DNA from 3 places in the Nonomuraea sp. NPDC001831 genome. Region 2 is predicted to be linked to each of the others. Evidence: predicted binding sites of a transcription regulator. Region 2 holds the regulator's gene; each other region holds the start of a gene.
What was found. Region 2 encodes HrcA, which represses chaperone genes, less so after heat shock. Its sites were predicted from a motif close to TTGGCACTCTCNNNNNGAGAGTGCCAA; they were not measured.
Positions count from the first base shown of each region.

Region 1 (10,265 bases), 760 kb from region 2:
ACCAGAGCGCTCTCCGGGCGGGAGTCCCGCCACAGGGGGCAGAGCCGTTCCTTGTCGCAGGCGACCGTCCTGCCCTTGATCGCGATACGCCAGTAGACGGCGTTCGCGCCGAGGAAGGCGAGGTTCGTCCCGCTGTCCCTGGCCTTCGTGACGGCCGTGCGCATGGCGGGCGACCAGTACTCGTCGTGGCCGAGCGAGACCACGGCCCGGGCGCCGTCCAGCACGCCGGGGCCGAGGTCGAGGCTGGTGAGGTAGGCCAGGGGCACGCCGCTGCGCTCGGCCACGGCCAGGGCCGGCTGCTCGAAGTCGAGGAACAGGCGGGCGCCGCCGCCGTCGTACGGGCGGTCGAAGGTGACCTCGCGCGAGCGGCCGGCGAACCCGCCGGGCCCCAGGTACAGGCTGCGGCCGCCCCACAGGTTGTACGCCTGCCAGGTGGTGACCGCGTTCACCAGCACCACCCGGCCCCGGGTGGAGGCCGAGCGGACGGTGATCGGCACGTACCGCTGGGCGCCGGTCGAGGCGTCGAGCCTGATCAGGTAGGCGCCCTCCGTCCAGCCGCGGGTGTCCACGGTGAGCGAGGGCTTCCAGCGGGCGGCGGTCACCGTGCCGTCCACGGTCCTGGCCGGCGGCTGGCGCACGCCCTTCACCTGCGGGGACTCCCACACCTTGGCCGGGTGCGCGCCCATCCTGAACGCGCCGGCGGTGAAGCGCGGGGCGGTGGTGGAGACGTGCAGGGCGAAGGACTGGCCGGGCAGGACGCTCACGTGGTCGGCGTAGCCCTCGATCTCGTGGTCGGCCCCGCGGGTGGTGATCCGCCAGGACTCCCCCGCGTTCACCGGCGGCGGCGGCGACGGGCGGTCCGGCTCCGACGGCTGCGGGACGGGCGGCGCCGGCGACGCGGACGGCGCCGGCCGCACGGGACCGCCGCCGCATCCGGCGGCCGGCAGGACGGCGATCAGCAGGGCGAGGAGCAGCAGGAGCTTGCGCACCCGGCCATCGTCGCGGCCCGCCCCCGGGCCGGGCCACGACTTGGCCTGATCCTTACCCCGCGCCGCCGCCCGCCTGGGGCCGCGCCCTTCCCGGCGTTCCTACGCGGGCAGCACGCAGGACGGGCTGGGCACCTCGTACGACTGGCCGGCCGGCTCGGGCACCCCGTCCGCCAGCGTGAACAGGGTCACCTCGCCGGAGTTCTGGTTGGCGACGTACAGGCGGTCGCCGGCGATGGCGAAGTGCCGGGGCCAGGCGCCGCCCGAGGGCACCTCGGCCACCGGGGACAGGTCGGCGGCGCGCAGAACCGAGACCGTGTCGGGCCCGCGGTTGGCGACGTAGACCAGGTCGCCGTCAAGCTGCAGATGGCTGGGCGCGTTGTCGCCCCCGGCGCGCGAGGCGGGCACGACGGTGCGGCGCTCGCCCTCGACGAGGGTCACGGTGCCGTCCAGCTCGCCGGCCACGTACAGGCGGTCGCCGGCGAAGGCGAAGTGGCGGGGGCCGGTGCCGGGGGCCAGGGTGATCGGGTCGAGCGGGGAGCCGTCCAGGCGGTAGCGGCGGATCTCGTCGGTGCCGAGGTCGGAGACGTGCAGGACGTCGTCGTGGAAGACGCACATGTGGGCGTGCGACCCTGCCTGGCGGTCGGGGTCGGGGCCCGAGCCCTCGTGCCGCAGGACGACGGGGTCGCCGGTGAAGGCGCCCCGCTCGTCCAGGTGGTGCAGGCCGGCGGTGCCGTCGCCGTAGTTGGCCACGGCCAGCAGGCTGCCCGAGGGGTGGACGGCGACGTGGCAGGGGCTGTCACCGTCGCTGGAGCGTTCGTCCAGCGGGGACAGGCCGCCCTCGGTGGTGAAGGCGGTGAGCCAGCCGCGCTGCAGCTCGCCGGCCGCGTACAGCACCGGCAGGGTGGGGTGCGCGGCCAGGAACGACGGCGAGGCCACGCGGGTCAGCTCGCCGCCCACCGTGACGATGCCGGGACCGTAGCCGCCTATGTAGAGGTTCACAACGGGATCCTTCTTATGGTTGACTGGGGCAATGAATTCGTTGACGGAGGCAAGGGTTTCTGAGGTCAGAGCCTTCAACCGGTTCTATACGAAAGTGATCGGCGTCCTCCAGGCAGGCATGCTCGACTCGCCCTACTCGCTGACGGAAGTCAGGGTGCTGTTCGAGCTCGCGCACGCCGGGAGCATGGAGACCGGCGAGCTGCGCGGCCTGCTCGACCTCGACGCGGGCTACCTGAGCCGGATCCTGGCCCGGTTCGAGGGCGACGGGCTGGTCGCCCGCGAGCGGTCGGCCGCCGACGCCCGCAAGCAGCTCGTCCGGCTGACCGAGGCGGGCGCGGCCACGTTCGCCGGGCTCGACCGCCGCTCGGCCGAGGAGATCGAACGGCTGCTCGGCGGCCTGCCCGAGGCGGACCGGGCGCTGCTGGTCGGCAGCATGGCGACGATCAGGCGGCTGCTCGGCGAGCCCGCCGCCCGCTCGTACGTGATCAGGCCACCACGGACGGGCGACCTGGGCTGGGTCGCCTACCGGCACGGCGCCCTCTACAGCGAGGAGTACGGCTGGGGCACCGAGTTCGAGCAGCTCGTGGCCAGGATCGTGGGCGCCTACGACCCCGCCCGCGACGCCGGCTGGATCGCCGAGGTCGACGGCGAGCGCGCCGGGTGCGTGTTCTGCGTGCACCAGGACGACACGACGGCCAAGCTGCGCATGCTGCTGGTCGAGCCGTCGGCGCGGGGTCTCGGGATCGGGCGGCGGCTGGTGGCCGAGTGCCTGCGCCACGCCAGGGACCGGGGCTACCGGCGGATCGAGCTGTGGACGCGCGACTGCCTGGTGAGCGCGCGGCGCATCTACCAGGCGGCCGGGTTCGAGCTGGAGTCGGCGGAGCGGGGCGTGGAGAACGGCGCCGAGGTCACCGAGGAGATGTGGTCGCTCGACCTCGCGGCCACCAGTTGAGCGGCCCGGCCAGGCGCATCAGGCTCGGCACCAGCACCGCCCTGATCACGGTGGCGTCCGCCAGCACCGCGACGGCCATGCCCACCCCGAGCATCTGCACGAACGCCACCCGCGCGGTCGCGTAGGCGGCGAACGTGAGCGCCAGGATGCCGCCCGCCGCGGTGATCAGGGGCGCGCCGCCCTGCATGCCGGCGGCGACGGCCTGCCCGGTGTCGCCCGTCCTGTCGTACTCCTCCTTGATCCTGGACAGCAGGAAGACCTCGTAGTCCATCGACAGGCCGTAGGCGACGCAGAGCATGAGGATCGGGATGCTCGGGTCGAGCGTGCCGGTCGGGGTGAAGCCGAGCAGGCCCGCCAGGTGGCCCTCCTGGAAGACCCAGACGACGGCGCCGAACATGACGCCGAGGCTGAGGACGTTCAGCAAGGTCGCCTTGAGCGGGAGCACCAGGCTGCCGGTCATCAGGTACAGCACGGCGAACGTGAGGCCCAGCATGAGCGCCAGCACCAGCGGCAGGCGGTCGACGACCGAGGCGCGGTAGTCGGCCAGCTCGGCGGGATAGCCGCCGACCAGGACCTCGAAGGGCGGCGGCACGGCCCGTACCGACTCCACCAGCCGGACGGGGTCACCGGCCAGCGCCTCGGCGGAGGGCACCACCGACAACCACGCGCCCGGCCCGCGGAAGCGGGCCGGGTCGCCGTCGCCGACGCGCCGCCCGGCCACGTGGGCGCCGGCGGCCGAGTCCACCTGGGCGACCCCGGGAACCTGAGAGAGCCGCATCGCGTACGCCGAGACGTCGGCGGCCCGCGCCGCGCCCGTCGAGACGATCTGGACGGCGTCGGTCTCCTCCGCCGGGAAGGTCTGCCGGATGACCTCCTGGGTCTGCCGCGAGGACGCCTCCGGCGGCAGGATGCGATCGTCGGCCGTGCCGAAGCGCAGGCCGAGGGACGGCGAGGCGAGCACCAGCAGCAGCGCCGCCGCCAGGCCGCCGAACACCACCGGCCGGCGCATGACCCGGACGGCCAGGCCGTGCCAGAACCCGGCTCCAAGGGCCTCCGTTCCGCCGTGCCCGGGACGCCCCGGCCTGGGCACCATCGCGCCGCCGGCCGCGGCCAGCACCGCGGGCAGCACGATCACCGCCGCGAACAGGCCGCCGGCCACGACCGCGATGCCCGCGTAAGCGAAGGAGCGCAGGAAGTCGAAGGGCAGCGCGAACAGCACGGTCAGCGAGGCGGCCACCGTGAGTCCGCTGAACAGCACGGTGCGCCCGGCGTGCTCGACGGCTCCGGCGACGGCCGCCGCGCGGTCGCGTCCGGCGCTCACCTCCTCGCGGAAACGCTGGACGACGAACAGGCAGTAGTCGATGCCGAGCCCGAGGCCCATGGCGAGGGTGAGGTTGAGTGCGAAGGTGGAGACCTCCGCGAACACCAGGACGCCGCGCAGCAGCGCCAGGCCCACCACCATGGCCAGCACCCCCGCCAGGATCGGCGCCAGGGCGGCCGTCACGCGCCGCTGGTAGAGCCAGAGCAGCACGAACGCCAGCGGGAAGATGACCAGCTCGGCCCGGACGAAGTCCTGTCTGGCCAGCGGCACGGTCTCGCGGAACACCTCTTCCCCTCCGCCGGCCCGTACCTGGAGCGGGCCCTGCTCGCCGACGATCCGCGGCACCAGCGCGGGCAGCACCCGCGCCCGCACGTGGTCGGCGTCGCCGGGGACGCGCACCACGATCAGCGCGTGCCGGCCGTCCCTGCTGCGCAGGGTGGCGGGCCTGCCCCTGGTCCAGTACGAGGAGGACTCCGCGACGCCGTCCGAGCGGCCGATCCGGTCGGTGAGGGCGCGGCCCGCCGCCTCGGCCGCGGGGTCGTCGACGGTGCCCGACCTGGGGGTGACCAGGAAGACCAGGTCGGGGCTGCCGGCGCCGAACCGGCGGGCGAGCTCGGCCTGGGCCCGGTCGGACTCCGAGCCCGGCGCCTCGAAGCGGGCCAGGGAGAGGCGGGAGACCGTACCGGCGGCCAGGACGCCTGCGACGACGAGCAGGAGCGCGGACAGGGCCAGCACGAGCCGGCGGCGGCGGACGAGGAGGTGGCCCAGCCTGCGCAGCGGCGGCTCGGCGGCGGCGCGCGGGCCCCGGGTGGCGACGTTCACGGCCATGCGGGCACCGCCCGCGCCGGGCCTGATGGGCAGGTTCGCATGGGATCTCCCGAAAACTCGGTAAACTACTCGTGTTTCGCTGTCGAACCCAGAAATACAAGTAAATGCTCGTATTTGTCAACGAGGTGACCCATGCCTGAACGCACGGTCCGCAGGCAGGCGCGCGGCCTGAAGCGGATGGCCGAGATCCTCGACGCGGCGGAGTCGGTGATCGCCGAGGTCGGCTACCCGGACATGACGACGAACCAGGTCGCCGCGCGGGCGGGGCTCTCCCCCGGGTCGCTGTACCAGTTCTTCCGGAACAAGGAGGAGATCCTGGACGGCCTGGTGTCCCGCTACACCGACGACCGGGACGAGTTCTGGGCGGCCCGGCTGGCGGCGATCACCCCGGACGTCCCGCTGGAGACACTGGTGGGGCAGCTCGTGGACGAGAGCGTGGCGTTCAAGGCCGACTCACCGGCGTACTGGTCGCTGCTGTACGGGTCGGCCACCGGCGACCGGCTCGCGGCGGCCTCCCAGCGCATGCACGCCTCGCTGGCGGAGCGGATCGCGGCGCTGCTGCGACGGCGTTCGCCCGAGCTGCCGCAGGAGCGGGCGCTGCTCAACGCGACGATGGCGCTGGCCATGGTGAAGGCGGTGCTGCCCATGCTGGGGCCGGCGACGCCCGAGCGCGGCGCGGAGCTCGTGGCCGAGCTCAAGCTCATGCTGGTCCGCTACCTGACCTGAGCCCGCGATCACGGGTGGGGCCGCTACCTGACCTGAGCCTGCGATCACGGGAGGAAGGGGCCGTTACCTGACCTGAGCCTGCGATCAGGGACGGAAGGGGCCGCTGACCTCGAAGGTGTGGCCCTCGGTGCGGCCGCGCCTGGCCGAGAAGTAGAGCCGGTCGCCCCTCGGCGAGAACGCCAGCCCCGTGAGCTCGGCCCCCTCGTGCCCGGTGAGCCGCAGGAACGGCGTGACGGCCCGGTCGGGCGCGATGACGTCGATCTCCGTGGTCTCCCTGGCCACGTAGAGGTCGCCCGAGGGGGCGGCGGTGATCGCGCGCACGCCCTCGCACAGCCGGTCGAGCGTGGAGGTGTGGGCGTCGTAGGCCCACAGGCCGGTGTCGCCCTTGGTGGTGAAGTAGCAGACGCCGCCCGCGTAGTGGCAGCCGTCACCGCCGTCGAAGTGGCGGGCGTCCTCGACCTGGTGGCGGGCCGCGGTGAGCAGCGCGGCCGGGGACGGCACCGGCCGCCAGCCGCCCGACGCGCACAACACCTCCAGCGTGCCCTCCGTCAGGTCGCCCCAGTCGCCGGGGCGGAAGCGGTAGAAGCAGCCGTCGTGCTCGTCCTCGGTCATGTAGACGACGCGCCGCTCGGGGTCGCAGGCGGCGGCCTCGTGCCGGAAGCGGCCCATGGCCAGGCGGGGGCGGGCCGCGCGGGCGCCGTAGGGGTCGCACTCGAAGACGCGGCCGCGGTCGCCGAGCTCGCACGACAGCCAGGTGTGCCACGGCGTGGCGCCGCCCGCGCAGTTGAGGTCGGTGCCGGACAGGATGCGGTAGGCGTCGGCGACCGAGCCGTCGGCGTGGAAGCGCAGCGCGGAGGCGCCGCCGAGCAGGGGCAGCTCGGAGTTGGAGACGTAGATCCAGCCGGCGCCGTCGGGGAAACAGGCGCCGCCGTCGGGCGCGGCGTGCCAGGTGAGCCCGGCCACCTTGTCGCCCGACCGGGCCACCACCCGGCCGGTGAAGCCCGGCGGCAGCGCGAGCCCGTCGGCGGACGCCGGCGTGAGCGGCCCGTACGGGCTGATGCCGCCCTGCAAGAGCGGGCCCGTGCGGAGGAGAGTCTTGTGGGACATCGTGGGGCCTCCCTCTAGGTGCCACGCTAGTCGACCGCACCGACATGAATGGCAAGGACTCGTGACATCAAACTCTGCGCAAACCCCGCGCTCCGTCGTGGCGTGAGATCGCCGCGGGCCCCTGGACGATGCGGGACAGTCCGTACCCACTGGGCGGAAGATCGCCCACCCCGGGGGCGGACACACGAAAGCCCGGGCACTGTGGTCGTGCCCGGGCTCTTCGGGTGGTGCGGCCGGCGGCCGCGCGCGGTCAGCGCTGGGCCTGGAACATCCAGTGCTGCTTGTCGATGTCCTGCGTCACGGCGATGAGCAGGTCCTGGCTGACGGGGTCGGCCTCGTCGGTGGCGCGGATGCGGTCGTACATGCGCTTGCTGATGCCGTCGAGGATGTCAGTGATCGTCGCCACCACCTTGCCGTCCTCCAGCCAGCCGCGCTCGGGCTGCTGGAGCTGGGTGGACCTGGCGACGGTCGCCGAACGCCCGTCGGGGTTCACGCCGAGGGCTACCGCGCGCTCGGCGATGGTGTCCATATGGGTACGGGCCAGGTCGGTCAGCTCGTCGAGCTGAAGGTGAATCGGGCGGAAATGGGCGCCGACGAGGTTCCAGTGCGCCTGCTTGGCGATCAGCGACAGATCGATCAGATCGACCAGGGCGCCCTGCAGGGCTTCGGCGACGGCGTTCTTGGCTTCGCCCGAGAGCGGACCGGTGATCGTAGCCATGTCGTATTTCCTCCCCTTCAGTGGTGCTTTCGCCTATTTAGAACGTCATCCGGGGCTGGATTCTTCCGATCTTTCCCTTGTTGACAGTGTAATAGTGACAGTGTCACTGTGGAGGTATGAGCGACACCTGGACCATCGGCGAGCTGGCCGAGCACGCGGCGCGGGCGCTGCGCGCCGGGGCGCAGCCGGTCAACGGCCGGGTCCGCGACGTGCCCGGGGAACGCCTGATCAGGTGGTACACCACCATCGGCCTCGTGGACCCGCCCCTGACCCGGCGCGGCAGGATCGCCCGCTACGGCCGGCGGCACCTGCTGCAACTGGTGGCGGTCAAGCGCATGCAGGCGGCGGGGCACTCGATCGCCGAGATCCAGACGGCGCTGGCCGGCGCGACGAACGCCACGCTGGCGGCGGCCGCCGGTCTCGCCGACGTGCCGTCCGCGGCCGAGGGGCGGGCGGTCCCCGTCTCCCCGCCGGACGGCCCGCGCTTCGCGGGGCCCGCGTCCGTCATCGCCACGACGGCGAACGGGACGCCCGGCGGCGAGCCGGGCCGTGAGAGGTTCTGGGCCGAACGGCCGGTCCGCCCCGCCCCGGCCGGGAGCGAACGCCCCGCCGACGCGGAAGCGGCGCGTGCCGGGGGCGGCCCGGTCGCCGGGGTCGTGCTCGCGGACGGGGTGCGGGTGGTGTGGGACGGGGGGCGCCCTCCGTCCGAGGACGACGTTCAGGCGGTGCTGGCGGCGGCTGGGCCGCTGCTCGCGGTGCTCGTAGAGAGGAGACTGCTGTGAAGATCACTTCGCTGGAGCCCGCACGGTGCCTGCCGGTGCCGGACGCCGGGTTCGGCGCGCTGCTGACCGAGCGCGGCAACCTGCCGCTGGACAGCGTGGACGTCCGCGCCGACATCGCCGGGCTCGTCGCCGGGGTCGAGGTCGAGCAGGGGTTCCGCAACCCGTTCGACGTCACGCTGGAGGCGACCTACGTCTTCCCGCTGCCCGACCGGGCGGCGGTGACGGGGTTCCGGATGGAGGCCGACGACCGGGTCGTGGAGGGCGTGCTGAAGGAGCGCGGCCAGGCCAGGGCCGACTACGACCAGGCGCTGCGCGAGGGCCGGCGGGCGGCCATCGCCGAGGAGGACCGGCCCGACGTCTTCACCATCCGGGTGGGCAACATCCTGCCCGGCGAACGCGTCTCGGTCCGGCTGACCATGAGCCAGCCCCTCCCCTACGAGGACGGCGCGGCGACCTTCCGGTTCCCGCTCGTCGTGGCCCCCCGGTACGTCCCGGGCACCCCGCTCGACGGCGACCCGGCGGGCTCCGGGGTGGCGCCGGACACCGACGCCGTGCCCGACGCGTCGAGGATCACGCCGCCGGTGCTGCTGCCCGGCTTCCCCAGCCCCGTGCGGCTCTCGCTCACCGCCCGCGTCGACGCCTCCGGGCTCGATCTGCGGGAGCTGGCCTCCAGCCTGCACGTGGTCGAGGAGGACGGCCACACCGTGCGCCTGCGTCCGGGCGAGCGCCTCGACCGTGACTTCATCCTGCGGCTGTCGTTCGAGGCGTCCACGTCCCTGCAGCTCGACGGGCGGGGGACGTTCGCGCTCACCGTCGTCCCGCCCGCCCTGCAGGCCGCCCGCGCGCCGCGGGACGTGGTGCTGGTGCTCGACCGTTCGGGCAGCATGGGCGGCTGGAAGATGGTCGCGGCGCGGCGGGCGGCGGCGCGCATCGTCGACACGCTGACCGCGCACGACCGTTTCAACGTGCTGACGTTCGACTCGGTGGTGGAGACGGCGTTCGAGGGGCTGGTGGAGGCGTCCGACCGCAACCGGTACCGCGCGGTCGAGCACCTGGCGCGGGTCGACGCGCGCGGCGGCACCGAGCTGCTCGAACCGCTGCGCCGCGCCATCGCCCTCCTCGGCGCGCCCGGCGACAGGGAGCGGGTGGTGGTGCTGGTCACCGACGGCCAGGTGGGCAACGAGGACCAGATCCTGGAGCAGGCCGGCGGCGCGCTGTCGGCGATGCGGGTGCACACGGTCGGCATCGACCGGGCGGTGAACGCCGGCTTCCTCGGCCGGCTCGCCGGGCTGGGCGCCGGCCGGTGCGAGCTGGTCGAGTCCGAGGACCGGCTCGACGCGGCGATGGAGCAGATCCACCGCAGGATCGGCGCGCCGCTGGTGACGGACCTGTCCCTGAAGGGGCTGGAGACCGAGCCCGGCTCGGTGACCCACCTCGGCTCGATCTTCCCGGGGGTCCCGCTCCGTGTGTACGGACGGTGCCGCGAGGGCGCCGAGGCCGTCACCGTGCGCGGCACGTCGGCCGGGGGGCCGTGGGAGGAGCGGGTCACGGGGGTGACCACCGGCAGCCCCGCCCTGCGCGCCGTCTGGGCCCGCGCCCACCTGCGTGAGCTGGAGGACCGGTACGCCATGGGCGAGCACGGCCTGGAGCCGCGGATCGTCGAGGTCTCGCTGGAGAACGGCGTGCTGTGCAGGTTCACGGCGTACGTGGCGATCGACACGCGGCAGGTCGCGGAGGGCGCGCCCGAGCACCGGGTCATCCAGCCGGTCGAGCCGCCCAGCGGGTGGGAGCTGCCGCCGAACCCGTCCATGGGCGGGCGGTTCGTGGCGCAGGCGATGACGAT
Region 1 covers NZ_JBIATU010000003.1:169,988-180,252, forward strand. Annotated here, with positions in the region: gene ACFYYW_RS11765 (N,N-dimethylformamidase beta subunit family domain-containing protein) at 1-989, opposite strand, end outside; gene ACFYYW_RS11770 (lactonase family protein) at 1,089-1,988, opposite strand; gene ACFYYW_RS11775 (helix-turn-helix domain-containing GNAT family N-acetyltransferase) at 2,083-2,940, shown strand; gene ACFYYW_RS11780 (MMPL family transporter) at 2,897-5,089, opposite strand; gene ACFYYW_RS11785 (TetR/AcrR family transcriptional regulator) at 5,222-5,815, shown strand; gene ACFYYW_RS11790 (alkaline phosphatase PhoX) at 5,900-6,922, opposite strand; gene ACFYYW_RS11795 (DNA starvation/stationary phase protection protein) at 7,173-7,640, opposite strand; gene ACFYYW_RS11800 (helix-turn-helix domain-containing protein) at 7,757-8,422, shown strand; gene ACFYYW_RS11805 (VIT domain-containing protein) at 8,419-10,265, shown strand, end outside.
Region 1: the regulator HrcA is predicted to act here: its motif matches at 7,721-7,747, upstream of ACFYYW_RS11795 (DNA starvation/stationary phase protection protein).

Region 2 (10,265 bases):
ATCTCGCCGAGCACGTGGGTGGCCAGCGCGACGAGGTTCTCCTCGTCGACGCCGACGCCGGACTCGTTGTTGATCTCGATGCTCACGGGCGTCGTTTCCCCCGGTGGATGGCCTTCGGTTCCTGGGCGGCCTGGGTGGCGTCGTAGCGCCCGTAGGCGTCGACGATGTCGCTCACCAGCTTGTGGCGCACCACGTCGGCGCTGGACAGGCGGGCGAAGTGGATGTCGGGGATGCCCTCCAGGATGTCCTGGACGACCCGCAGCCCGCTCACCGTGCCCGAGGGCAGGTCGACCTGGGTCACGTCGCCGGTCACCACGATCTTGGAGTTGAACCCCAGCCGGGTCAGGAACATCTTCATCTGCTCGGCCGAGGAGTTCTGGGCCTCGTCGAGGATGATGAAGGCGTCGTTGAGGGTACGGCCGCGCATGTACGCCAGCGGCGCGACCTCGATCGTGCCCGCGGCCATCAGCTTCGGGATCGAGTCGGGGTCGACCATGTCGTGCAGCGCGTCGTAGAGCGGCCGCAGGTAGGGGTCGATCTTCTCGTAGAGGGTGCCGGGCAGGAAGCCGAGCCGCTCGCCCGCCTCGACCGCCGGCCTGGTCAGGATGATGCGGTTGACCCGCTTCTCCTGCAGCGCGCGCACGGCCTTGGCCATCGCCAGGTACGTCTTGCCGGTGCCCGCGGGCCCGATGCCGAACACGATCGTGTGCTGGTCGATCGCGTCGACGTACCGCTTCTGGTTGACGGTCTTCGGCCTGATCGTGCGGCCGCGGGAGGACAGGATGTCGAGCGAGAGCACCTCGGCCGGACGGTCGGAGGTCATGCGCAGCATGGCGATGCTCCGCTCGACCGCGTCGGGCGTGAGCTCGCCCCCGCTGCGCAGCACCTCGACCAGCTCCTCGAACAGGCGCACGACCGCGCCGCTCTCGTCGGGGCTGCCGGTGACGGTGATCTCGTTGCCCCGCACGTGGATGTCGGCCCTGAAGGCGCCCTCGATGACGCGAAGCAGCTCGTCACGGGAACCGAGGAGGCTGACCATCGGGTATTCGTCCGGAATCAGCACCTTGGCTTGAGTGCGCGAGGGAGGTGCCGTGCGTCGGGATTCATGTAGTTCGGACATGGGCAGGCCAGCGGCCTGATGCCTCCCGGTCTGTTCGGTGTTCTTCTCCGCCCATCGTATCCGGCACCAGGCTGGTTGCTCGCGTCAATATCAGCCGGGCGGCCACGTGAGGTCACGCCCTCCGAGAACATGGGCGTGCACGTGGAAGACGGTCTGGCCGGCGCCGGGGCCGGTGTTGAAGACGACCCGGTAGCCCCCCTCGGCCACGCCGTCCTGGACGGCCACGGCGTGCGCGGCCTTGAGCACGTCGTCGGCGAGCCCGTCGTCGGCGGCGGCCATGGACGCCGCGTCGGGGTGGTGCGCGCGCGGGATGACCAGCACGTGCGTCGGGGCCTGCGGATTGATGTCGCGGAACGCCAGCGCCCTGGCGTTCTCGTAGACGACGTCGGCCGGAATTTCCTTGGCCACGATTTTGCAGAAGAGGCAGTCGCTCACGGCAGTACCCTATCGAGAGCGACCGTTCGGCAGTCCGTTGCGAATCGGTAATCCGTGGTGTCGTGCGCCCGAAGATCCGCGCGGTTAGGGTGAGTATGCGACACTTCAGAGCAAAAAAGATGATTCAGGGTCGGGCGAGCGCCACCTGGCGAGGAACACGACTGGGTAATGCACCCTAAGGAACCGGGGAAACCTTCAGAACCGGAAGAGAGTAAACCCTCTGGGAAGGCCGCGCGTCCCACTGATGTGACCACCGAAACCCTGCTGGCCGACAGGTCGATGGGGGCGGTGCCGGTCGGGTGGGATGCCGACATGGCCGTGACCGCGCTCTACAGCGCGCACTTCCGGTCATTGGTGCGTCTCGCGGTGTTGCTGGTGCGTGACATGGCAACCGCCGAGGAAGTCGTGCAGGACGCGTTCGTCGCCATTCACGGCGCCTGGCGCAGACTGCGCGATCCCGACAAGGCACTCGCTTACCTGCGTCAGTCTGTCGTCAACCGGTCCCGTTCCGTGCTGCGTCACCGCGCGGTCGTCGAGAAATACGCCCCCAAGGGCCTGCCGGACGCCCCGAGCGCCGAGAACGGCGCGATCGGCGAGCTGGAACGCTCCGCCGTCATTGAGGCGTTACGCGCCCTGCCGACCCGACAGAGAGAAGCACTGGTTCTGCGTTATTACGGAGATCTGTCCGAAGCTGAGATCGCCCACGCCATGGGCATCAGCAAGGGCGCGGTCAAGAGCCACACCGCCCGTGGAATGGCCGCGTTGCGGTCCGTCCTGGAGAAGATGTCATGACCCAGCCCCCCGACGAGTACGGCGACGTCCTGCGCCGTGCGCTCCGCGCGGAGGCGGACGCGGTCGTGCCCTCGCCGGAAGGACTGCAGATCATCCGCGCCCGCATCGAGCGGCGCGGCGTCCGTAACCTGTTCTGGTGGCGTGCGGGCGCGGCGGCGGTCAGCGCCGTGCTGGTGGCGGGGACGATCGTGATGGTCGTTCCCGGGCTGCGCTCCCAGATCTTCGAGACGCCCGTCAAGGTGGTGGACAACTCGACCACCACCCCCGGCAACTCCTCGACCAGGCTGTCCACGCCGCCCAGGCCCGGCAGTCACAGCGCCGAGCCGCCGCCCGCGGTGGTCGTGCCGCCGAGCCACAGCGAGACCCATCGGCCCTCGGAGACGGCCAGGTCGACCAGGCAGCCCACGCCGTCGCCGACGCCGTCCTCGACGCCCTGCCCGAGCGGCGAGCCCGCCGTCGGCCAGGAGTGCCCCGAGATCACGCCGACCCCCACGCCGACCCCGCCGGAGACGACCGACACGCCGACGTCGTGCCCCTCCGACGAGTGCCCGCCGGACGACCCGCCCACCGGCCCGAGCGACCTGAGCAGCCCGCTGGTGGACGTGCCGCACACCACACCCTGAGCCTGGATCACCAGCGCCCGGTGCGCGCGAGCAGCACGGCCGCCGCCGCCACCCCCGCCGTGGAGGTGCGCAGCACGGTGGGCCCGAGCAGCACGGGCACCGCCTTGGCCGGGGCGAACCTGCGCAGCTCCTCCTCCGAGACCCCGCCCTCGGGCCCCACGACGACGACGATGTCGCCGCCGGGCGGCAGCGCCACCTTCGACAGCGGCTCGGCGGCCTCCTCGTGCAGCACGAGCCCCAGCGCCGCGTCGGCCAGCAGCCCCTCGACCTGGGCGGTGGAGGCGAGATCGGCCACCTGCGGCAGGTGGAACCGGCGCGCCTGCTTGCCGGCCTCGCGGGCCGTCGAGCGCCACCGGCCCAGCGCCTTGGCGATCTTGTCGCCCTTCCACTGCGTGATGCTACGCGAGGCGGCCCAGGGCACGATCACGTCGACCCCCACCTCGGTCATCATCTCGACGGCCAGCTCGCCCCTGTCGCCCTTGGGCAGCCCCTGGACGACCACGAGCCGCCGCGCGGGCGGCTCGACGGTGTAGCGGGCGAGCACGTCGAGCGCGAGCGCGTCCTTGAACACCTCGCGCACCACGCACTCGGCGACGTCGCCGGCGCCGTTGGTCAGGTCGACCCGCTCGCCGGCGCGCAGGCGCCGCACGGAGGCCGCGTGCCGCCCCTCAGGGCCGTCGAGCGTGAGCTCGGCGCCGTCGAGGTCCTCGGCGAGGAACACGGGGACGGTCACGGGTGATCGTCACCTGCCGTTGAAGGCGTCACGCAGGCGGGAGAAGAAACCCTGCTGGCCGGGGGCGAACTTGCCCGGCGGCCGCTCCTCGCCGCGCAGCCTGGACAGCTCGCGCAGCAGGTCCTCCTGCGTCTGGTCGAGCCGCATCGGGGTCTCGACGTTGACGTGGATGAGCAGGTCGCCCCTGCCGGACTCGTTGAGCCGCTGCACGCCGCGCCCGTACATGGTGATGACCTGGCCGGACTGGGTGCCGGGGCGCACGTCGATCTCCTCGGAGCCGTCGAGCGTCTCGACGGCGAGGATCGTGCCGAGCGCGGCGGCCGTCATCGGGATCTGGACCGTGCAGTGGAGGTCGTCGCCGCGCCGCTCGAAGATCTCGTGCGCGCGCTCGACGATCTCCAGGAAGAGGTCTCCGGGCGGGCCGCCGCCGGGGCCGACCTCGCCCTCGCCGGCGAGCTGGATGTGGGTGCCGTCCTCGACGCCCGCGGGGATGCGGACCTTGATCGTACGGCGGGTGCGCACCCGGCCGTCGCCCGAGCACTCCTGGCAGGGGTGGCGGATGATGCTGCCGAAGCCGCCGCACTGGGGGCACGGCCGCGAGGTCATGACCTGGCCCAGGAACGAGCGGGTGACCTGGGAGATCTCGCCGCGCCCGTTGCACATGTCGCAGGTGTCGGGGTGGGTGCCGGGGGCCGCGCCGGCGCCGTGGCACACCTCGCACAGCACGGCGGTGTCCACGACCAGCTCGCGGGTGGTGCCGAACGCCGTCTCGCGCAGGTCGAGCTCGACCCGGATGGTGGCGTTGCGGCCCCTCCTGGCGCGCGAGCGCGGACCGCGGGTGCCGCCCGCGGTGCCGAAGAAGGCGTCCATGATGTCGCTGAAGGGGAAACCCGCGCCGAAGCCGCCGGCGCCCGCTCCCGCACCCGCGCCGCCGCCGAAGGGATCGCCGCCCAGGTCGTACATCTGGCGCTTGTTCGGGTCGGACAGCACCTCGTAGGCCTGCGTGATCTCCTTGAACCGCTCCTGGGTCTCAGGATCGGGGTTCACGTCGGGGTGCAGCTCGCGGGCGAGGCGGCGGTAGGCCTTCTTGATCTCGTCCTGACTGGCGTCACGGCGCACCCCGAGGGTGGCGTAGTAGTCGCTGTTTGCCACTTATCGACCTCTTAAGATGCAGCCAGGATCTGGCTGACGTAGCGTGCCACCGCGCGTACGGCGCCCATCGTCACGGGGTAGTCCATCCTCGTGGGACCCAGCACGCCGAGCCGGGCCAGTTGGTTGTCGCCAGAACCGTATCCGGTTGCGACGATGGACGTGCCGCGAAGGTAGGGGTTTTCCGAGCCGATGCGCACGGTGAGCGCGGACGGGGTGTCTGTGGATGTCTCGCCGAGCAACCGCATGAGCACGACCTGCTCCTCCAGCGCCTCCAGCACGTCGCGCAGGCCGGTGGCGAAGTCGGCGCCCGCGAGATTGGCCGCGCCGGCGAACACGATCTTCTCGTCATGGCGTTCGACGAGGGTTTCGAGCAGCACCGACAGGATCGTGGCCACGGCGGGCCGGTCCTCGGCGGGCAGCCGCTCGGGCAGGTCGGCGACCAGTTCGGGGACGTTGCTCAGCCCGCAGCCGTCGAGGCAGGAGTTGAGCACCGCGCGCAGATGGGCGATGCGGTCGTCCTCCACCACCTCGGGCAGCTCGATCACGCGCTGCTCGACGCGCCCGGTGTTGGTGATCAGCACGAGCATGACCCGCCGGTCGTTGAGCGGGACCAGCTCGACGTGCCTGACCGTGGAACGGGTCAGCGTCGGGTACTGCACGACCGCGACTTGCCGGGTGAGCTGCGCGAGCAGCCGCACGGTGCGGAAGACCACGTCGTCGAGGTCGACCGCGCCGGCGAGGAAGGTCTCGATCGCCCGCCGCTCGGCCCCCGACAGGGGCTTGACCTGCGAGAGCCGGTCGACGAACAGGCGGTAGCCCTTGTCCGTCGGCACGCGGCCCGCACTGGTGTGCGGCTGGGTGATGTAGCCCTCCTCCTCCAGAGCGGCCATGTCGTTCCTGACCGTTGCCGGGGAGACCTTGAGGTTGTGGCGCTCTGCCAGCGCCTTGGAGCCCACCGGTTCGTTGGTGGACACGTAGTCTTCGACAATGGCGCGGAGCACCGCAAGCTTCCGTTCGTCGAGCACGTGCTCACCTCCTGCCTCTGCCTAACAGGGAAACGACAGGTCTAGCACTCCGTGTTCCCGAGTGCCAAGTGTACGGCTCTCGCCCACAAGGTGCGATAACACCAGGTCCCATCCTGTTGCTAGCGGCTTACAAGCGACAGGCCTCACACTTGCCGCATGACCGACAATTCCCAGCCCCCGCAGTACGGACCGCCCCAGGGGCAGGGTCCCTACTACGGTCAGCAGAACCAGCACGCCCAGCCGCCGTACCAGCCGCAGCAGCCCGGCCAGCCGCCCTACCAGCAGCAACAGCCGTCCGCCCCGTACGGCCCCCCGCCCCAGTACGGCCAGCAGAACCAGTACGGCCAGCAGAACCAGTACGGCCAGCAGAACCAGTACGCCCAGCCCGACCAGTACGCCCAGCCGAACCAGTACGGCCCCCACAACCAGTACGGCCAGCAGCCGCAGTTCCCGGCCAGGATCGACGGCAAGGCGATCAGGCCGCGCCTGTGGTGGATCGCCGTCGTGTGGGCGGTCGCCGTGGTGCTGGGCGTCGTGGGCGTGGTCGTGTTCGCCGGCGGCGTGCTGAGCAGCGTCACGGACATGGCCCCGACGACCACGTTCGCGTCGGGCGAAAGCGTGAAGGTCGCGATCGACCCCGCCAAGCGCCCGGCCGTCTACATCGCCACCGACACGCGGGTCAACTACCAGTGCGAGATCTCCGGCGGCCCGGCCCAGGCCAGGCTGGTCAAGGTCTCCGGCACCCAGACGCTCAGCGCCGGCGGCACCACCTGGCAGGAGATCCTCGCCGTCAACGCCCCCGCCAAGGGCGACTACCAGCTGACCTGCGCCACGCAGGAGGAGTCGTCGGCCCGCTTCGGCGTGGGCCGGGACGTGCTCTCCGCGGCGGGCGGCCTGTTCGGCGGGGTGGCGGCGCTGTTCCTGTTCCCCGGCGCCGGCCTGCTCATCGGCATCGTCGGCACGGTCGTCGTGCTCGTCCGGCGCAGCGGCGCGCGTAAGCGCCTTGCGGTCAGCGGGTGATTTGCTACGGTCCCCGTGTGTACGAGGGTGATGTGCTGGCGGGTAATTGGCGGCGGCCGGGCAAGGGCAAGATCCCGAAGGTGCCCGCCGAACTCGACCTGGTCGTGGAGGACGCCGACAGCGGCTTCTGCGGCGCCGTGGTGGCCTGCGACAAGGAGGCCGTCACCCTGGAGGACCGGTTCGGCAAACGCCGCCTGTTCCCGCTCGCGCCGGCCGCGTTCCTGCTGGAGGGCAGGCCAGTGACGCTGGTGCGCCCGGCGGCCGCGGCTGCGGCTGCGTCTGCGGCTGCGGGGCCCAGGCGCAGCGCGTCCGGGTCCATCGCCGTGGAGGGGCTGCGGGCGCGGGTCGCCAAGGAGAGCCGGATCTACGTCGAGGGCGTGCACGACGCCGCGCTCGTGGAGAAGATCTGGGGCCACGACCTGCGGGTCGAGGGGGTCGTCGTCGAGTACCTGGAGGGCGTCGACGACCTGCCCGCCATCGTGGCCGAGTTCGCCCCCGAGCCGGGCCGCAGGCTCGGCGTGCTGGTCGACCATCTGGTGCCGGGGTCGAAGGAGAGCCGGATCGCGGCCCGGATCACCTCGCCGCACGTGCTCGTCGTGGGTCACCCATACATCGACATCTGGCAGGCGGTCAAACCGTCCGTGCTGCGCATCCCGGGCTGGCCCGACGTGCCGCGCGGGGTGCCGTGGAAGGAGGGCGTGCTCGCCGCACTGGGCTGGCGCATGGAGCCCGCGGACGCCTGGCGGCGCATTCTGGGCGCCGTCTCGTCCTACACCGACCTGGAGCCGGAGCTGCTCGGCCGGGTCGAGGAACTGATCGACTTCGTTACGGAGGCATCATGAGCCAGGACCCGCCGCCCGCCGACGACCCAACCCCCGACGTCCCGCGTTCTGACGTGCCGCCTTCTGACATGCCGCGTTCTGACGTCCCGCGTTCTGACGTCCCGCGTTCTGACGTGCCGCCTTACGACGCGCCCCGCGACCAGGGCTCCGGCCCCCAGCTCGGCTACGGGCAGCAGCCGGGTTCCCAGCCGGACTACGGGCGGCAGCCGCCGAGCGGACCCGGCCCGCAATCCGGCCCCATGCCTCCGCCGCCCCGCTACGTGCCCCCGCCGCCCGGCTACGGCCGGCCCCCCGGTTACGGACAAGCTCCGGGCCACGGGCAGCAGGGCTACGGCCACCCCGCCGGGCCGTACGTGCCCGGCCGGTTCGGCCCGCGCCGCGGCAGCGACGACACCACGATGGCCATGCTCGCCCACCTGCTGGGCCTGCTCGTCTCGTGGATCGGCCCGCTGGTCATCTACCTGATGAAGAAGGACGAGTCCCCCTATGTCAGGGACCAGGCAGCCGAGGCGCTGAACTTCCAGATCACGATGTTCATCGGCTACGCGGTGGCGATGGTGCTGTCGATCGTGCTGGTCGGCCTGCTGCTGTTCCCGATCATCTGGATCGTGTCGCTGATCTTCCACGTCCAGGCGGCCATCGCCACCAACCGGGGCGAGAACTACCGCTACCCGTTCGCCATCCGCCTGGTCACATGAGCTCGGTGATCAGGGCGTCGGCCAGCAGCCGCCCCTTGAGGGTGAGCACCATCCGGCCCGCCCTGAACGGCTCCGGCTCCAGCAGCCCACGGGCCAGCGCGCTCGCCACGGACGTGCGCGCGCCGGGCGCGACCTCGGCGAGCGGGTAGCCGGAGACCAGCCGCAGCTCCAGCATCAGCCGCTCGGCGGCCCGGTCGTCGCCGGTGAGCACCTCGCGCGCGTGCGCGGGCGAGGCGCCCGCCGCCAGGCGCTGGGCGTAGGCGGCCGGGTGCTTGACGTTCCACCAGCGGGTGCCGCCGACGTGGCTGTGGGCGCCGGGGCCGGCGGCCCACCAGTCGCCGCCGGTCCAGTAGAGCAGGTTGTGCCGGCAGCGGGCCTGCTCGGAGGTGGCCCAGTTGGACACCTCGTACCAGGAGAAACCGGCCTCGGCCAGCATCTCCTCGGCGATCAGGTAGCGGTCGGCGGCGACGTCGTCGTCGGGCATCGGCAGCTCGCCGCGCCGGATGCGGGCCGCGAGCCTGGTGCCCTCCTCCACGATCAGCGAGTACGCCGACACGTGGTCGGGCCCGGCCTCGATCGCGGCGGCCAGCGAGGCTCGCCAGTCGTCGTCGGACTCCCCCGGCGTGCTGTAGATCAGGTCGAGGTTGACGTGCTCGAACCCGGCCGCCCGCGCCTCCTTGACGGCCCGCGCCGGACGCCCCGGCGTGTGCCTGCGGTCGAGCACCTGGAGCACGTGCTCACGCGCGCTCTGCATGCCGAAGCTGACCCGGTTGAAGCCACCCTGACGGAGTTTGTCGAGGTAGGCGGGGTCGACGGACTCGGGGTTGGCCTCGGTGGTGACCTCCGCCCCCGGCCGCAGCCCGAACTCGGCGTCGATCGCGGCCAGGACGCGCGCCAGGTCCTCGGGAGGCAGCAGCGTGGGCGTGCCGCCGCCGAAGAACACCGTCTCCACGGGCAGGTCGGCGTCGCCGAGCACGCGCCGGGCCAGGCGCACCTCCGCCACGACCGTGTCGGCGTAGTCGCGGTGGGAGGCGCCGGGCCCTAGCTCGGCGGCCGTGTAGGTGTTGAAATCGCAGTAGCCGCAGCGGGTGACGCAGAACGGCACGTGCACGTAGAAGCCGAACGGGCGCTCGCCGAGCCCGCGCAGCGCGCTGTCGGGCAGCTCGCCGGAGGCGGGCGCCGGATCGCCGTCGGGCAGGGTGGATGGCACGTCATCCAGTGTGCCTGCTCACGGATGTGCTCAGAGCCATCGAAGGAGGCGGCACATGACGGGCGTCGGAATCGTGGGCGCGGGGATCTCCGGGCTGACGCTGGCCCTGCGGCTGCAGCAGCTCGGCGTCGCGACCACGCTCTACAGCGAGGGCGACGCGGCCGACCTGGGCCGCGGGCGGCTGCCGAACACGGTCGGCAGGATGGGCCGCGCGCAGGACCGCGAGCGGGAGCTGGGCAGCCTGCACTTCCTCGACCCGGGCTGCCTGCTGGTCAGCGGCCGCCTGTCGATCAAGGGAGATCCGCCGCTGGAGTTCACCGGCCGCGTGAGCGAGCCGTTCCACGGGGTCGACTTCCGGGTGCTGCTGCCGGCGCTCATGGACGACTACACCGGCAGGGGCGGCCGGCTGGTCGTCGATCCCCTCCCGCCGGACGCGGGCCAGGTCGCCCGCTGGTCGCGCGACCACGAGCTGATGGTGGTCGCCACCGGGCGGCGCTCGGTGCGCGAGCTGTTCCCGCGCGTTCCGGCGTGGTCGCCGTACGAGGCGCCGCAGCGGATCCTGGCCGCCGGCCTGTTCCACGGGTTCGACCCGGGGCCGGCCTTCGGCTTCAACAT
Region 2 covers NZ_JBIATU010000003.1:926,117-936,381, forward strand. Annotated here, with positions in the region: gene ybeY (rRNA maturation RNase YbeY) at 1-86, opposite strand, end outside; gene ACFYYW_RS15010 (PhoH family protein) at 83-1,120, opposite strand; gene ACFYYW_RS15015 (histidine triad nucleotide-binding protein) at 1,211-1,555, opposite strand; gene ACFYYW_RS15020 (SigE family RNA polymerase sigma factor) at 1,835-2,347, shown strand; gene ACFYYW_RS15025 (hypothetical protein) at 2,344-2,970, shown strand; gene ACFYYW_RS15030 (16S rRNA (uracil(1498)-N(3))-methyltransferase) at 2,978-3,703, opposite strand; gene dnaJ (molecular chaperone DnaJ) at 3,713-4,855, opposite strand; gene hrcA (heat-inducible transcriptional repressor HrcA) at 4,867-5,880, opposite strand; gene ACFYYW_RS15045 (DUF456 domain-containing protein) at 6,037-6,900, shown strand; gene ACFYYW_RS15050 (DUF3097 domain-containing protein) at 6,918-7,742, shown strand; gene ACFYYW_RS15055 (DUF4870 domain-containing protein) at 7,856-8,440, shown strand; gene hemW (radical SAM family heme chaperone HemW) at 8,433-9,650, opposite strand; gene ACFYYW_RS15065 (styrene monooxygenase/indole monooxygenase family protein) at 9,706-10,265, shown strand, end outside.

Region 3 (10,265 bases), on a different contig from region 2:
GGGCCCAGCTCGGCGGCCGCCCCCGCCTCGCGCGAGAGCACCAGGGCGCAGCGCGGCGACAGGACCGGCCCCTCCTTGGCGACCAGGTTCATGCCGTCGCGGATGGGGTTGACCAGCAGGACGTCCGCCAGCCGGTAGGCGGCCAGCGAGCGCGGGTAGTCGTCGTTGACGTTGAGGATGACCGGGTCCCAGTCCTCGGTGGCGTACTCGTCCTCGATCTCGCGCGCGCAGCGCTGCACCGACGCGGTGTACTCGCGGTATTCGGGCAGGTCGTGCCGGCTGGGGTAGGCGAAGGCCAGGTGGACGACCTTGCCGTGCCACTCCGGATGGGCGGCCAGGAACTCCCGGTAGGCCAGCAGCCCGCGCACGATGTTCTTGGACAGCTCGGTGCGGTCGATGCGGACGATCAGCCGGCGTCCGGCCACCTGCTCGGCCAGCGCGGCCATGTGCGACTCGACGTCGGGCTCGCAGGCCCGCGCCCACAGCGCCGCGCCGTCCACGCCCAGGCTGTGCACGCCGACGCGGGTCGTCCTGCCCTCGTGGGTGACCGTGCGGGCCGCGCGGTCCACCCGCGCGCCCAGCAGCGCCTCGCAGCAGTCCATGAACGCCGCCGCCCACCGGGCGGTGAGGAAGCCCGCGTGGTCGGCTCCCAGGATGCCGTCGAGCACCTCCCCGGTCACCGCGTCGGGCAGCAGGGAGAAGTACTCGGGAGGCGCCCACGGCGTGTGGCTGAAGTGGGCGATGCGCAGGTCGGGCCGCTCGGCGCGGAGCATCGCCGGGGTGAGCGTCAGGTGGTAGTCCTGGACCATCACGCGGGCGCCGTGCCCGGCCTCCTCGGCCAGCGCCAGCGCGAACGCGCCGTTGTAGTCGCGGTAGGACTCCCACTCGCGCCGGAACCTGGTGCCGAAACTGGGGGAGTTGGGGATGTCGTACAGCAGGTGGTTGACGAACCACAGGGTCGAGTTGGCCACGGCGTTGTAGGCGCGGTGGAAGGTGGCCGCGGGGATGTCGAGCATGCGCAGGGCGCCCGTGTCGTAGCCGCCGCGGTCGAGCCGGCCCCCCGGGGCCAGGCGCACGGCGCTGCGGTCGCCGTCGGACAGCGCGGCGCACACCCACAGCACGCCGTGCTCCTTGGCCACCCCCGACAGGCCCGAGACGAGGCCGCCACCACCGCGTTTCATGGTCAGCTCACCGTCGTCGTCGACGGTGAAGGAGACCGGCCCGCGGTTGGACGCCACGAGAACGCTGTTCATTTGGGCTCCCTTCGCCCATAGGATCCCAGCTATGGCGCTAGATGAGCTAACCGAGGAACTCGCCCGCTCGGCCGCGGCCGGAGACCATCGCGCGCTCGGCGAGCTCCTGGCCAGGATCGAGCCTGACGTGATGCGCCACTGCGCCCGGATCCTGCCCTATCACCAGGACGCGGAAGAAGCCTCGCAGGACACTCTGCTGGCCGTGGCGCGCAACATCGGCCGGTTCGAGGGGCGGGCCAGGTTCAGCACCTGGCTGCACATCGTGACCGCCAACTGCGCGCGCACCACGTACCGCTCGCTGAAGCGCAGGGCCGCCGAGCAGACGTCGGAGGAGCTGCCGATGCAGAAGCCGGACGCGCGGCGGGTCAGCGTGATCGCCGGCTCGCGGCTCGACCTGCTCGACGCGATGGAGGCGCTGGAGGCCGACAAGCCCGACCTGGCCCAGGCGCTGGTGCTGCGCGACATCGTCCAGCTCGACTACAGCGAGGTGGCCGAGCAGCTCAACATCCCGCTCGGCACCGCCAAGTCCCGCATCCACCAGGCCCGCAAGTACGTGCAGGGAGTCCTCGGGGAGGACTATCGGTGAGACGCGTTCTCTCGCATGCTGAGACGGGTGGTCGTTTCCACCACTTGAGAAGGTAGAGTCCTTTTCGAACAACTGAATATTGCTCATCCAGAGGGGTGGAGGGACCGGCCCTGCGAAGCCCCGGCAACCCTCCCGGCTTGTGCTCGCGACCTGGCGAGGCCGACCGGGACAAGGTGCCAATTCCGGTTCGCGGTCAAGGTGGCCGCGGGCGAAGATGAGGGAAGGCCTCGCTTCATGTCGCTCGACTTTGGTCCTGCCGTCGCTCTGTCCTGCCGCGAGTGCGGCACGCGCTACCCCCTGGGTCCCAGCTTCGCCTGCCTGGAGTGTTTCGGGCCGCTCGAAGCGGCCTACTCCTTCGGCCAGGTGACCCGCGCGGACATCGAGTCCGGCCCCGCCAACATCTGGCGCTACCGCCACCTGCTCCCGGTCCCCGCCGACGTGGCGAGCAAGCCCAACATGAACCCGGGCTGGACGAAGCTGGTCAAGGCCGGCAACCTCGGCAAGGCGCTCGGCATCCGTTCCCTGTACGTGAAGGACGACTCGGGCAACCCCACCCACTCCTTCAAGGACCGGGTGGTCGCCATCGCCGTCGAGGCGGCCAGGAACTTCGGTTTCCACACGCTCTCCTGCTCCTCCACGGGCAACCTCGCCGGCGCGGTCACCGCCGCCGCCGCGCGGGCCGGCCTCGACGCGTGCGTGTTCATCCCGGCCGACCTCGAAGCGGCCAAGATCGCCATGGCCCGGGTGTTCGGCGGCCGGCTGATCGGCATCGACGGCACGTACGACGAGGTCAACCGGTTCTGTTCGGAGCTGATCGGCGACCCGCTGGGCGAGCGGTGGGGGTTCGTCAACGTCAACCTGCGGCCCTACTACGCCGAGGGGTCCAAGACGCTCGCGTACGAGATCGCCGAGCAGCTCGGCTGGCGGCTGCCCGAGCAGATCGTCATCCCCATCGCCTCCGGCTCCCAGCTCACGAAGATCGACAAGGGCTTCAAGGAGCTGATCGCGCTCGGGCTGGTCGAGGACACCCCCTACAAGGTGTTCGGGGCCCAGGCGGCCGGGTGCTCGCCGGTCTCGACGGCGTACAAGGCGGGGCACGACGTCGTCCAGCCGGTCAAGCCGGACACGATCGCCAAGTCGCTGGCCATCGGCAACCCCGCCGACGGGCCGTACGTGCTGGACATCGCCCGGCGCACGGGCGGGGGCGTCGAGGACGTCACCGACCCCGAGATCGTCGCCGCCATCAAGCTCCTGGCCTCCACCGAGGGCATCTTCGCCGAGACCGCCGGCGGCGTCACGGTGGGCGTGCTGAAGAAGCTCGTCGAGACGGGCAGGCTCGACCCCGAGGCCGAGACCGTGGTCCTGAACACCGGCGACGGCCTCAAGACGCTCGACGCGATCAGCGACGACGCGCGGCCCACCGCCGTGATCCGGCCCTCTCTCGACGCGTTCCGCGCGACTGTCTGACAATCCAGGAAAGGCAACAAAAACCATGAGCGTTTCTGTGCGGATTCCCACCATTCTGCGCACTTACACCGGGGGTAACGCCGAGGTGAGTGGCGAAGGGGCGACTCTTCGTGACGTTCTCGCCAAGCTCGACTCCGACTACCCGGGGATCGGCGCGAGAATTCTGGATGAATCGGGCAAGATTCGTCGTTTTGTCAACGTATACGTTGGCGAAGAGGATGTCCGTTTCGCCGAGGGACTGGACACTCCCGCCCCTGAAGGCGCTCAGATCTCCATCATCCCCGCCGTCGCGGGCGGCTGACCGCCGAACCCCGAACCACCGACTCTTGAAGGCGCCCCTTGTGGGCGCCTTCTTGTTTTAGAACCAAATTCAACCTCGAACGACTCAGCCTTCGATGAAATTAGCGTTTTGTCGGTTGACTCTGTTGCCAAACCCCGTGCCACAGGTATGGTCGAGGGCGATCGTCTGGCTGATTTTCCCAAAAGTCAGGCGATTACGGGTCTCGCGAAGGAATGGGCGAGATCTGCGAGCCCAGTAAGAGGAGTCGGAAGTGGCGCAGGGCACCGTCAAGTGGTTCAACGCGGACAAGGGCTACGGCTTCATCGCGGTAGACGGTGGTAAGGATGTATTCGTCCATTACTCAGCGATCATGATGGACGGGTACCGCTCTCTCGAACAAGGACAGCGCGTCGAGTTCGAGATCACGCAGGGCCAGAAGGGGCCGCAGGCGGAGTCCGTCCGCACGGTCTGATTCACCCTCGCTGGTATGCACCAGGCGGGACGTGCGGCAGCGCAGTCCGTACGGGCTCGCCACTGTTTCCTCCGTCGGCTTCGCACGGCGGGCCGCGCCTCAGGGGCGGCTCGCCGTACGAACCGGCGCACCCGATGACCTGCCCGATGAGCTGGGGTGGGGTGCCCGTGGCTTGCACTCGGCAGGGTAGAGTGCTAAACAGTTCGTTGGCACTCTGTGTGGCAGAGTGCCAACAACTCGGATCGAGACGATGGGGTCTGCCGAACGGAGATGCAGGCCTATGCCGTCGCGGGCGTCGGCTCGGTCCAGGACACGCCACCCTGCATCTGGGAGGTCTAGCCTTATGGCAGCCAAGATGATCGCGTTTGACGAGGACGCCCGGCGCGGTCTCGAGCGCGGTATGAACCAGCTCGCCGACGCCGTCAAGGTGACCTTGGGCCCCAAGGGGCGCAACGTCGTGCTGGAGAAGAAGTGGGGCGCTCCCACGATCACCAACGACGGCGTCTCCATCGCCAAGGAGATCGAGCTCGAGGACCCGTGGGAGAAGATCGGCGCCGAGCTGGTCAAGGAAGTCGCCAAGAAGACTGACGACGTCGCCGGCGACGGCACCACCACGGCCACCGTGCTCGCCCAGGCTCTGGTGCGCGAAGGTCTGCGCAACGTGGCCGCCGGCGCCAACCCGATGGCCCTGAAGAAGGGCATCGAGGCCGCCGTCGAGCGGGTCAGCGAGGAGCTCTCCAAGCTGGCCAAGGACGTGGAGACCAAGGAGCAGATCGCCTCCACCGCCTCCATCTCCGCCGCCGACCCCGAGATCGGCTCGCTCATCGCCGAGGCGATGGACAAGGTCGGCAAGGAAGGCGTCATCACCGTCGAGGAGAGCAACACCTTCGGCCTGGAGCTCGAGCTCACCGAGGGTATGCGCTTCGACAAGGGCATGACGTCGATGTACTTCGTGACCGACTCCGACCGCATGGAGGCCGTTCTCGAAGACCCGTACATCCTGATCGTCAACAGCAAGGTCTCGGCCAACAAGGACCTGCTGCCGCTGCTCGACAAGGTCGTTCAGTCCGGCAAGCCGCTGCTGATCATCGCCGAGGACGTCGAGGGCGAGGCCCTGGCGACCCTGGTGGTCAACAAGATCCGCGGCCTGTTCCGCTCCGTGGCCGTCAAGGCCCCGGGCTTCGGCGACCGCCGCAAGGCCATGCTGGGCGACATCGCGATCCTGACCGGCGGTCAGGTCATCGCCGAGGAGGTCGGCCTCAAGCTCGAGACCGCCACCCTCGACCTGCTCGGCCGCGCCCGCAAGGTCGTGGTGACCAAGGACGAGACCACCATCGTCGACGGCGCCGGTGACGCCGAGGCGATCTCCGGCCGGGTCAACGAGATCCGCGCCGAGATCGAGCGCACCGACTCCGACTACGACCGCGAGAAGCTGCAGGAGCGCCTGGCCAAGCTGGCCGGTGGCGTGGCGGTCATCAAGGCCGGCGCGGCGACCGAGGTCGAGCTCAAGGAGCGCAAGCACCGCATCGAGGACGCCGTGCGCAACGCCAAGGCGGCCGTCGAGGAGGGCATCGTCCCCGGCGGTGGCGTGGCGCTGCTGCAGGCCGGCGCCAAGGCGTTCGACAAGCTCGAGCTCAACGGCGACGAGGCCACCGGCGCGGCGATCGTGAAGAAGGCGCTTGAGGAGCCCCTCAAGCAGATCGCGGTCAACGCGGGCCTCGAGGGCGGCGTCGTCGTGGAGAAGGTGCGCAACCTGACCCCGGGCGAGGGCCTCAACGCCGCTTCCGGCGAGTACGTCAACATGTTCGACTCCGGGATCATCGACCCGGCCAAGGTGACGCGCTCCGCGCTGCAGAACGCCGCCTCCATCGCGGCGCTCTTCCTCACCACCGAGGCCGTCATCGCCGAGAAGCCCGAGAAGACCCCTGCTGCTCCGGCCGGCATGCCCGGCGGCGGCGACATGGACTTCTAGGCCTCGCCTGGTCGCTGACGCATCAGAAGGCGGTTCGGATCTCCACGGATCCGGCCGCCTTTTGTTGTGTCCGAACCCGTCACGTTTAGTAGTTATTGACTACGGAAAGTAACGAAACGAAGTGACGATTCACCGCACAAAGGAGTAGTTACATGAATTCCCGCACCGCGCGCGTTCTCGGGCTCGGAGCCGTCATGGTGGCCGCCGCGGCCGCCATGACGATGCCCGCCCAGGCAGACGACCACGGTTACCTGGACGATGCCCTGGAGTACGTCGACGTGCCCTACTGCGCGGGCTACCTGGAACTGTACGACCGCGACTACTGCGCCTCGCCGTCGAGATGGACGTCGCAGGACGAGCGCGGGGAGATGTCGGAGGAGGGCGAGTACCGGTCGTCGGAGGAAGGCGAGGACAGGACGTCGGACGAGGCCGGCGAGAGGTCCGGCTGGCGCGAGGACACCTCGGACGAAGGCCAGGACATGTCCGACTGGCGCGAGGACGCCACGGACGAAGGCGCGGACATGTCCGGCGAGCGCGAGGACGTCGCGGACGAGGGCCAGGACGTGTCCGGCGAGCGCGAGGACGTCGCGGACGAGGGCCAGGACATGTCAGGCGAGCGTGAGGACGTCGCGGACGCCTTCGAGGGCCGGTCGGCCGGCGAGAGCGAGGACCGGTCGTCCAACGCCCCCATGGACTTCACGTTCGCCGACGAACTGGTGCAGGGCGACTGAACCCCGTCTGGTGGCGCCGGGCGTACCTGAACCCGACGCGGCACCACGGCGAAGGCGCCCCGAACGCGAACGGGGCGCCTTCGCCGCGGTGTTGTGCCGGTCTCAGACGCCGAAGTGCGCGACGACGTGACCGCGGGCCAGCGTGTTGGCGGTGATGTTGAAGCCGACCACGGCCGGGCTCGCGTCGCTGTCGACGCCCAGCTCGTCGACCCCGAGCGCGTGCACGGTGAAGACGTAGCGGTGGGGGGCGCCGGGCGGGGGAGCGGCGCCGCCGTAGTCCTTGGTGCCGTAGTCGTTGCGGGCGTGGACGGCGCCGGCGGGCAGGCCCTTGAAGTCGGGGCCGGTGCCCGCGCCCCTGGGCAGCTCCGTGGTGTCGCCGGGCAGGTCGAACAGCACCCAGTGCCAGAAGCCGCTGCCGGTGGGGGCGTCGGGGTCGTGGCAGGTGACGGCGTAGCCGCGGGTGCCCTCGGGGGCGCCCGACCAGCGCAGCTGGGGAGAGACGTTCCCGCCGGTCATCCCCCAGTCGTCGAAGACGTGGAGGTCGTTCAGCCGCTCGCCGTCGCGGATGTCGTCGCTCTCCACCACGAGCGCGGGGACCGGGGGCAGGTGTTCATGCGGAAGCGGTGCGGGCACGGCATCCTCCTAGGTTGACAGCTCCTTCAGGCCATCCTAGAAGCGGCCGTGCCCGCCCTCCGTCAGGTTGCCAGCTGCGCCGGGAGCGGCCTGTCGTGCAGCACCGTGAGCGAGGTGACCGCACGGGTCAGGACCACGTACAGGCGGGCCAGGCCGCGGGGCTCGGCCTCGACGATGTCCGCGGGCTCCACGACGATCACGTGGTCGTACTCCAGGCCCTTGGCGAGCGTGGCGGGCACGATCAGCAGGCGGTGCTCCTGCGTCGCGTCGGGGTCGAGCACCGCGTGCGGCAGGCCGGACAGCGACTCGGAGACCGCCGCCACCATCGCGTCGGGGACGATGACCCCGATCGAGCCCTCCTTGGCCAGGACCTCCCGGGCGGCCTCGGCGACCGTGCCGCCCGGCCGGACCGTCAGCGAGCCCGCGCCCGGACGCAGCGACCGCGGGGCGGCCAGCTCGGGGGCGATCGAGGGCAGCAGGCGGGCCGCGTAGTCGAGCACCTCACGCGGCACGCGGAAGCCGAGCGTCAGCTCGGTCACCTCGCCCTCGTCCTGGCCGAGGTGCTTCAGCACGGTCTCCCACGAGCTGGTGGACCACGGCGTGGTGCCCTGGGCCAGGTCGCCGAGCACGGTGGCCGAGCCGTTGCGGCAGCGCCGGCCGAGCGCCCGCAGCTGCATCTCGGACAGGTCCTGGGCCTCGTCCACGACGAGGTGGCCGAGCGACGGGGTGCGCTCCATGAGGTCGCGCAGCTCGTCGAGGAGCGCGGCGTCGGCGGCCGACCATCTGGCGGACTTCCAGCTCCGATAAGGCTTCCGCCAAAGCAGCATTTCCTGCTCGTCAGGCGACAAATCGGTTTTGGCGGCTTTTGAGAGGAATTCTGGGTCGGACAGCAGGCGGTGCAGGACCTGTTCCGGCGTCAGTTTCGGCCACACCGCGTCGACGAGCTGCTTGACCGGCCTCGACCTGGCCACCGCGTCCTGGACGCGGTCGTCGGGCGACTCGCCGCGCTGCTCCATCCGTACGAGCACCTGGTGGGCCAGGCGCTGGGCCAGCGCGGCCCGCCCCGGCGAGTAGCGGGTGGTGCCGCGCAGGGAGGCCACCATCTCGCGCACCTCGTGGTCGGCGACCCGGTAGCGGTAGGCGCCCTTCGTGAACACCAGGCCGTCCTCGGGCTTGACGATGTGCATCCACAACGCCCGTTCGAGCACCGCGGCCATCCTGGCGTCGCCCTTGACCGCGGAGACCATCGGGTCCTCCTCGGCGGCGTGCTCGCCGAGCAGCCCGGCCACGGTGGTCTGGTCGACCTTGACCTCGCCCAGCGCGGGCAGGACGGAGGAGATGTAGGACAGGAACGCCCGGTTCGGGCCCACGATCATCACGCCTGACCTGGCCAGCCGCTCGCGGTGGGTGAACAGCAGGTACGCGGCCCGGTGGAGGCCCACGGCGGTCTTCCCGGTGCCGGGGGCGCCCTGGACGCACACCGTCTGGGCCAGCGTCGCGCGGACGATCTCGTCCTGGTCGGGCTGGATGGTGGCCACGATGTCGCGCATCGGGCCGGTGCGCGGGCGTTCGATCTCCTCGGTGAGGATCTTCGAGGGGCCGACCTCACCGCCCTCGCCGAGCGGCTCGTCCTCGAACGCGGTCAGCGCGCCGCCGTGGTAGCCGAAGCGGCGGCGGCGGACGACGCCCATCGGGTCGGCCGGGCTGGCCTGGTAGAACGCGCGGGACACCGGCGCGCGCCAGTCGATGACCAGCGGCCGGCTGGTGCCGTCGTGCACGTGCCGGCGGCCGACGTAGAGGGTGCCCGGCAGGTCGTCGCCGCCCTCGCGGTCGAGGCGGCCGAAGAACAGCGGGGTGTCCGGGTGGTCGGCCAGGGCGGCCACGCGCTGGTCCAGCAGCGACTGGAGGATCTGCTGCGAGACCCAGTCGCCGGCCGCGTCGGCCGACAACGACTGGGCGTGGGCCCGCATCGCCTTGAGCGCGGCCCTGGACTCGGCCAGGTGGGCCTGCTCGGCGGCGAGCACGTCGGAGGGTATGTCGGGAGCCAGTTGGTGTGTGGGCATGCGAAAGCGCCTCCCATGGTCGAGAAACGGAGGTGGTCAAGGCAGCGAATCGACTAGTTTAACGGCGGCCGTCCGGTGCCTCCAAAGCATTTACCGGCGCGCGGCGGGGTAAGGAGGGAAGGTGGCGCGGCTTCGCCTGGTCCTCTCGCCGATGATCCCCACGGTCGCGAGCTTCCTGCTGGCGGCGCTCTGGGGGATGTCGGTCTTCGCCGGATGGGGGCTGGAGGCGTTCTGCGCGGGCGGCGAGTCCCCGTCGGCGTGTTCCCGGCGCCTCGGGGCGGTCTCCACGGTGTCGGGGTTGTTCGCCGCGCTGGCCGCCTGCGCCACGCTGGCCGCGTGGCTGGTCCCGGCGTCCCGGCAGGACCCGCGCACGTTCGGCCGGCTCATGGGGACGGGGGTCGCCGCCTGGATCGTCGCCGGCGCGGTGCTGTTCCTCGGCGGCCTGCTGGCCGGCTAGCAAACCCGGCAAAGACCGTATCTCTGAGTGAACGTGGGAATACCGAAAAAGTCGGGCATTTCAGGTGCGTTTGGCGGATCATGGGGGTATGTCGCAGGCGGCGTGATAGTACGCAGGTGAGGGGGGTGGTTCGATGTCGACGACCCGTGGAGTCTCGTGGACGTGACATAAACGCCGTGCCTGGCCGCTCAGGCAACGAGCGGCCGGGCCTTCAACCCGTCACACCTCGCCGTGCACGTCGTCGGCGTCGATGATCTGGTAGGCGTATCCCTGCTCGGCCAGGAAGCGCTGCCGGTGGGCGGCGAACTCCTGGTCGACGGTGTCCCTGCTGACCACCGTGTAGAACCGGGC
Region 3 covers NZ_JBIATU010000020.1:30,359-40,623, forward strand. Annotated here, with positions in the region: gene ACFYYW_RS41945 (trehalose-6-phosphate synthase) at 1-1,253, opposite strand, end outside; gene ACFYYW_RS41950 (RNA polymerase sigma factor) at 1,285-1,839, shown strand; SAM riboswitch class I at 1,920-2,060, shown strand; gene thrC (threonine synthase) at 2,074-3,306, shown strand; gene ACFYYW_RS41960 (MoaD/ThiS family protein) at 3,332-3,607, shown strand; gene ACFYYW_RS41965 (cold-shock protein) at 3,858-4,058, shown strand; gene groL (chaperonin GroEL) at 4,402-6,030, shown strand; gene ACFYYW_RS41975 (hypothetical protein) at 6,183-6,761, shown strand; gene ACFYYW_RS41980 (YbhB/YbcL family Raf kinase inhibitor-like protein) at 6,864-7,394, opposite strand; gene ACFYYW_RS41985 (HelD family protein) at 7,457-9,457, opposite strand; gene ACFYYW_RS41990 (hypothetical protein) at 9,579-9,914, shown strand; gene ACFYYW_RS41995 (DNA repair helicase XPB) at 10,134-10,265, opposite strand, start outside.
Region 3: the regulator HrcA is predicted to act here: its motif matches at 4,265-4,291, upstream of groL (chaperonin GroEL).